3 regions of the Paenarthrobacter sp. CC6 genome follow, and region 3 is predicted to be linked to each of the others. Evidence: riboswitches for the same ligand, from Rfam matches in the RefSeq annotation. Region 3 holds a riboswitch; each other region holds the start of a gene.
The links. A riboswitch is a leader RNA that binds a small molecule or an ion and turns the genes downstream of it on or off. The one in region 3 is predicted to bind glycine.
Positions count from the first base shown of each region.

Region 1 (2,264 bases), on a different contig from region 3:
CTGCGCGGGCTCGCGGCGCCGTTGGCAGGCCGGACGTTCGCGTCACGGCGTGACCTGGATGCTGCGATCACCGCGTACCTGGACGACGACGCGCGGCGTTCGGCGCTGGGCGAATCGGACCCCGTGAAGATGGCCATCGGCGCGCTCCACACCGGCCGTGCCATCCTCAAGACCGTTGTAGCCGATGGCGGCATCACCGACGAGTCCTGGCTGGCAGGGCTGCGCGGCTGGTTCGAGTCGTTTGTCGAAGGGTTGGCCAGCGGACCTCCTGCGCTGCGTTCGGAGCAGCTGGCCGCCTTGGCGCGTGCCGGCGTCGTGAGTTTTGTGGGACCGGACCCCAAGTTCAGCGTCGATCGTGGCGCAAAAGTGTTCCGGGCGGCGTCACCCTGGGTCCACGAGGGGCCCGCTGAAGCACGCACCCTGATCGAAGCGATGTCACCCGCCAACAGGGTGGGCATCAACATTTCTCCGCTGCTCGAGCAGCTCATGGCCGACGGCCTGGTGCGGACCAAGATCATGATGAGTGTGGAGGGGACGCCCATGCAAACCACCGGCCTGGACGTTGAGCCACACCCTTACCGTCCCATTGCCGCCAACGGATCCATCACGGAAAACATGTACGTTCTGGGCTTGCAGTTGTCCGCGTCGCAGTGGGGCAATGCCATTGCCGCCGAAGCCCGTCCCCGCTCCGGGCGGGCCTATGCCAGCGGCCAGCGGACCTTGCGCGACGCTGACGAGATCGCCCGCAGCATCCTGGGCCTCTAGCCGTCACAGGCTTGCGTTGCCTGCCAGCCTTCGTTACTGTGTGAGCTGCATCACCCGCAAGGGTGTGCGCGCTTTTGATCTGCGGCGGGAGAGTCCTGCCGGTACATCCCGTCAGGCGCCGTAGGAGCAAACCCTCCCCAGGAATCTCTCAGGCCCATGTACCGCCGCGGCGAGGCAACTCTGGAAAGCAGTCCGGCCACACCGGACTCACCGAAGGTGCAAGCAGGCCCATGCCCGCGGAAACTCTCAGGTCCACGTACAGAGCGGGGAGGAACCCGAATCAATGCGGCACCTTGTGCCGCCTGAACGACGGAGTTCCTTTGACGATTCATCCTTCCGCGAGTGCCGGTTCACCCCATCTCGAACGCCAGCTCAGCAACCGCCACATCCAGCTCATAGCCATCGGTGGAGCGATTGGCACCGGCCTTTTCATGGGCTCGGGAAAGACCATTTCCGCAGCCGGCCCATCCGTCATTTTTGTGTACATGATCATCGGCTTCATGCTGTTCTTCGTCATGCGTGCCATGGGCGAACTGCTCCTCAGCAACCTGAACTACAAGTCCTTCAGCGATTTCGCCGCTGACCTCCTGGGCCCTTGGGCCGGGTTCTTCACCGGCTGGACCTACTGGTTCTGCTGGGTCATTACCGGGATCGCCGACGTGATCGCCATCGCCGGCTATTCCAAGGAATTGTGGCCTTCCCTGCCCTTGTGGGTTCCGGGACTCATCACCATCGGCATTCTCCTGCTCCTGAACCTGGCCACCGTGAAGGCCTTCGGTGAGACGGAGTTCTGGTTCGCGCTCATCAAGATCGTGGCTATCGCTGCGCTCATCATTGTTGGCCTGTTCATGATCTTCAGCGGCTTCGAGTCCGACGCCGGTCCGGCCGGTTTCTCCAACCTGTGGAGCCATGGCGGCTTCTTCCCGAACGAGTTCATGGGCTTCGTGGCCGGTTTCCAGATCGCCGTGTTCGCATTCGTGGGCATCGAACTGGTGGGCACCACCGCTGCCGAAGCCAAGGACCCGGAGAAGAACCTCCCCAAGGCCATCAACTCGATCCCCATCCGGGTTCTCCTGTTCTACGTCGGTGCCCTCATCATCCTCATGTCCGTCACACCGTGGACGCAGTTCGCCGCCGGCCACAGCCCGTTTATCGCGATGTTCTCCCTGGCAGGCCTCGGCGCAGCGGCCACCATCGTCAACCTCGTGGTGCTGACATCGGCCATGTCCTCTGCCAACTCCGGCATCTATTCCACGTCCCGCATGGTGTTTGGTCTCGCCCAGGAGGGCGACGCGCCTAAGGTGTTTGGCGCCCTCTCCGGACGCAAAGTACCCCGCAACGCCCTGTTCCTGTCCTGCGTCCTGCTGCTGTCCGGCGTCGTGCTCATGTACGCCGGCCAGGACGTTGGCAAGGCCTTCGACATGGTGACCACAGTGTCCGCGGTGTGCTTCGTGTTCGTTTGGTCGATCATCCTGGCCAGCTACCTTGCCTTCAGGAAG
Region 1 is NZ_JARDAN010000010.1:190,518-192,781, forward strand. It holds gene PV760_RS12730 (FAD/NAD(P)-binding protein) at 1-765, shown strand, start outside; glycine riboswitch at 841-939, shown strand; gene cycA (D-serine/D-alanine/glycine transporter) at 1,086-2,264, shown strand, end outside.
Region 1: it holds a riboswitch for glycine, as region 3 does, so the genes downstream of both, cycA (D-serine/D-alanine/glycine transporter) here and gcvP (aminomethyl-transferring glycine dehydrogenase) in region 3, are expected to answer to the same signal.

Region 2 (2,264 bases), on a different contig from region 3:
CCGCCTTGCCGGGGACGCGGACCGTGAGGGTGTCGAAGAAGGAGTCGGCAACGAGCTCGCGACCAGCCTTCTGCAGCGCAGTGGCAAGGGTGCGGGCGTGGCCGTGGACGGTTTCGGCGATCGCCTTCAGGCCTTCAGGGCCGTGGTATACGGCGTACATCGAAGCGACGATCGCGAGCAATGCCTGTGCCGTGCAGATGTTGGAGGTGGCCTTTTCGCGGCGGATGTGCTGCTCGCGGGTCTGCAGCGCGAGGCGGTAGGCGGGGACGCCGGCGTTGTCCTTGGAGACACCGACGATGCGGCCCGGGAGCGTCCGCTCCATGCCTTCACGCACGGCCATGTAGGCCGCGTGCGGGCCGCCGAAGAACAGCGGAACACCGAAGCGCTGCGCAGTTCCGACGGCGACGTCGGCACCTTGTTCGCCCGGGGGCGTGATGAGGGTGAGCGCCAGCAAATCCGCGGCCACGGTGACCAGTGCGCCGCGTTCCTTCGCGTCGGAAATGACGCCGGAGTGGTCGAAAACCCGGCCCGAAGCACCAGGCTGCTGGAGGACGACGCCGTTGATGTCGCCGTCGGGCAGACCGGCGGAGAGGTCCGCGACCTCTACCTCGAAGCCCAACGCCTCAGCGCGGCCCTTCACGATGGCGATGGTCTGCGGAAGGAGGTCGGCGTCCAGGACAGTCTTGCCATCCTTGGCCGTCTTGTTCTTGTTGGCCCGGCGCATCAACAGCACGGCTTCGGCCACGGCGGTGGCTTCATCCAGCAGGGAAGCGTTCGCCACGGGAAGGCCGGTGAGATCCTGCACCATGGTCTGGAAGTTGAGGAGCGCTTCGAGGCGGCCCTGGGAAATTTCCGGCTGGTACGGCGTGTAGGCCGTGTACCACGCGGGAGCTTCCAGGATGTTGCGGCGGATGACCGGGGGCGTGACGGTGTCGTAGTAGCCCTGGCCGATCATCTGGACCGCGGTCTTGTTCTTGGATGCGAGCTTCCGCAGTTCGGCGAGGACCTGCACCTCGGTGAGGGCATCCTGCAGTTTCAGGGCCGTGTCCTGGCGGATGGAATCGGGGACGGCTACGTCCACCAGGCCGTCGACAGAGTCGTAGCCGATGGCCTTGAGCATGGTGTCAACGTCGGCCTGGCGCCGGGCGCCGATGTGCCGGTCCGCGAAAGCGGTGGGGGTTGATTGAACAGTCAAGAGGAACTCCATGATTCAGGCGCCCACTGAGCGCCACGATGATGTGGGTTCCTCCCCGCTCTGTATTGGACCTGAGAGATTCCGCAGGAATGGTTGCCTGCTTGCACCGTCGGTGAGCCCGGTTACCCGAACTGCTTTCCAGAGTTGCCTAACCGCGGCGGTACATGGGCCTGAGAGATTCCTGGGGAGGATTTGCTCCTACGGCGCCTGACTGGATGTACCGGCAGGACTCTCCCGCCGCAGATCAAAAGCGTTGCGTCACGCGAGTGACACGCTTCACACCATAGCGCGGGGTTTCGCAAAAGTGCAAGCAAGCGGCCCCTACCCGTGCATGGCCTCGTGGATCTGAAGGGCGAACCAGAGCTGGGCCACCGTGGAGGTTTCACCCATGTCCAGGCCCGTCAGCTCACCGATTTTCCGGATCCGGTAGATGATGGTTTGCCGGTGCGTGAACAGGGTTGCCGCCGTCTTTTGCCAGGACCGCTGCGAGTCCAAATACGTCCGCAACGTGACAATGAGATCGCCTTCCTGGCTCTGCTCGTAGTCGAAAACCGGCCCCAGGAGCCGCCGGACCAACGCGGTCCCTTCCTCGAAACTGGTCAGGCCCAACCAGGACGGGCCCTGGGCATAACGGGCCAAAGCCAGCTTGTTGGCGCGGGCGGAACCAAGCGCCCAGAGGGATTCCTGCAGTGCGCGTTGGATATTCGCAACGGCTGCCGGCGCACTTATCCCGATCGCGGCATCCACACCGGCGCAATGCACCAGGACGTCGTCGGGCACGTCGGCCGGGACCACCACATGGAACCTGTTGTTCCGCTTCAACGACGCCGACGCAACCCCGTGCCGCCACAGTTCGATGTGCACGTTGGCCAGCCTGTCGCCGTCGTCCGCTGAGATCGAGGCGACCACGAAGCCCTGTGCCGGAACCTCGAAAGCTGCCAGCCTGCTTTCCATGTCCGCCGTGCCGAGCCGGCCGTCGAAGGCCTGGAGCAGGAACTCGCCCGCTAGGCGGTGCCTGCCTTCCAGCGACAGGACGATGCGGGAAAGCTGCAGTCCCAGCACGGTGGCG
Region 2 is NZ_JARDAN010000033.1:5,351-7,614, forward strand. It holds gene gcvP (aminomethyl-transferring glycine dehydrogenase) at 1-1,195, opposite strand, end outside; glycine riboswitch at 1,344-1,442, opposite strand; gene PV760_RS20725 (PucR family transcriptional regulator) at 1,517-2,264, opposite strand, start outside.
Region 2: it holds a riboswitch for glycine, as region 3 does, so the genes downstream of both, gcvP (aminomethyl-transferring glycine dehydrogenase) here and gcvP (aminomethyl-transferring glycine dehydrogenase) in region 3, are expected to answer to the same signal.

Region 3 (2,264 bases):
GTGCGGGCCGCCGAAGAACAGCGGGACACCCAGGCGCTGGGCGGAACCCACGGCGATGTCAGCGCCCTGCTCACCCGGAGGGGTGATGAGCGTCAGGGAAAGGAGGTCGGCGGCAACGGTGACCAGTGCGCCGCGTTCCTTGGCCTCGGCAATGACGGCGGAGTGGTCGAAGACGCGGCCGGAAACACCGGGCTGCTGGAGGACGACGCCGTTGATGGCACCTTCCGGAAGGCCGGCTGAAAGATCGGCAACCTCAACCTCGAAGCCGAGGGCTTCAGCACGGCCCTTGACGATGGCGATGGTCTGCGGGAGGCAGTCTGCGTCGAGCACAGTCTTGCCGTCCTGCACGGCCTTGTTCTTGTTGGCGCGGCGCATCATGAGGACGGCCTCGGCCACGGCGGTTGCTTCGTCAAGCAGCGAGGCGTTGGCGATAGGCAGGCCAACGAGGTCCTGGACCATGGTCTGGAAATTCAGGAGTGCTTCAAGGCGGCCCTGCGAAATTTCAGGCTGGTACGGGGTGTAAGCGGTGTACCAGGCCGGGGACTCAAGGATGTTGCGGCGGATGACCGGCGGCGTGATGGTGTCGTAGTAGCCCTGGCCGATCATCTGGACCGCGGTCTTGTTCTTGGAGGCGAGCTTGCGCAGCTCGGCCAGGACCTCGACTTCGCTCAGCGCGTTCTGCAAGGTGAGGGCGACGTCCTGGCGGATGTCGTTCGGAACGGCAGTGTCGACCAGCGAGTCGACAGAGTCGTAGCCAACGGACTTGAGCATGGTCTCAATGTCGGCCTGTCGGCGGGCGCCGATATGCCGATCGACGAAGGTGGTGGAGGCAGAACTAACCGTCACGAAGGAACTCCAATACTTGGGCGGCGTTTGGGTACGCCACAGCGGCTCGGGTTCCTCCCCGCTCTGTATTGGACCTGAGAGTTTCCGCGTGTTGTCCGCACAACGAATCGCTTGCACCGTCGGTGAGCACAGCATCCCACGTCAATGGCGTGGAGTGCCTGCTGCTTTCCAGAGTTGCCTCGCCGCGGCGGTGCGTGGGCCTGAGAGATTCCTGGGGAGGGTTTGCTCCTACGGCGCCTGCATCACGTGCCTGCAGGACTCTCCCGCCGCAGATCAAAGGCATGTTCAGTTGTCTGTGGGCGCCACGCTGGGCACGCCACAAGGCTTAATTGTCCTACGTGCAAGGCCCTGCGGCAAATGGATGAGCAGTCACTTCCGCAGGCGGTCCAGGACCCCCAGCAGGATTTCGACGTCGGCCTCCCGGCCGGCGTTGCCGGCCCCCTGCCCGCCCTCGAACATCGCGTTGAAATAAAGGCCGTCGCCCATGTAGCTGACGGCCTTGGCGATCTCCGGTCCTACGTCTTCGGCCAGGACATCAAGCCACTGCTGCTGGATTCCTGCGAAGCGCCGCCGCGTTTCCTCATGGGCTACTTCAGCGAGCCTGGTGGCGGCAACGAAGGCCCTGTCCATGGGGGTGTCGGCCCAGAGGGAGGACCGGATGAAGTAGGCAGCGGAACCGTCCGGCGCGGCCTTCATCTGCTCAATGTCCTCCTGCGCCAACTCGTCCAGGCGTTCCAGCAAGGCGCTGATCAGGGCTTCCTTGTTGGGGAAGTGATACAGCAGCCCGCCCTTGGAGACACCGGCCCTCTTGGCGACGGCATCCAGGGTAGCGGCCCGCTCCCCTACCTCGATCAGGAGGGATTCGTAGGCATCCAGGACGGCGTCCCGGGCAACTGGTTTTCGTGGCATGTGTACATCATTCCCTAAAGAATTGCGGGGGTTGAATTTGTAACTATACCGTCTGGACGGTACAGTAAGAGGCATGTTCTCGCCGTCCTCAACCCAAGCACCCCGTTCCGCCGCCCCCTTGACGGGCCCGGCTGCACCGTGGCGCGACTGGACGGCCTTGGCACTGCTGATGTTCCCGGTGCTGCTGGTGGCCGTCGATAACACCGCGCTCACTTTTGCCCTGCCGGAAATCGCCCGCTCCCTGGACGTGGGCGGCATACAGCTCCTGTGGATCGTTGACGCCTACCCGCTGGTGCTCGCTGCGCTCCTGGTCTCCATGGGCAACCTTGGTGACCGGATCGGACGACGCCGGTTGCTTCTGATCGGCAGCACAGGCTTCGCGGCGGTTTCGGCTGCTACGGCATTCGCTCCGTCCGCGGAGTGGCTTATTGCCGGACGCGCTGCACTCGGCGTCTTCGGCGCCATGCTGATGCCATCCACGTTGTCCTTGATAAGGAACATCTTTACCG
Region 3 is NZ_JARDAN010000030.1:28,307-30,570, reverse strand. It holds gene gcvP (aminomethyl-transferring glycine dehydrogenase) at 1-846, opposite strand, end outside; glycine riboswitch at 1,025-1,122, opposite strand; gene PV760_RS20390 (TetR/AcrR family transcriptional regulator) at 1,216-1,755, opposite strand; gene PV760_RS20385 (MFS transporter) at 1,829-2,264, shown strand, end outside.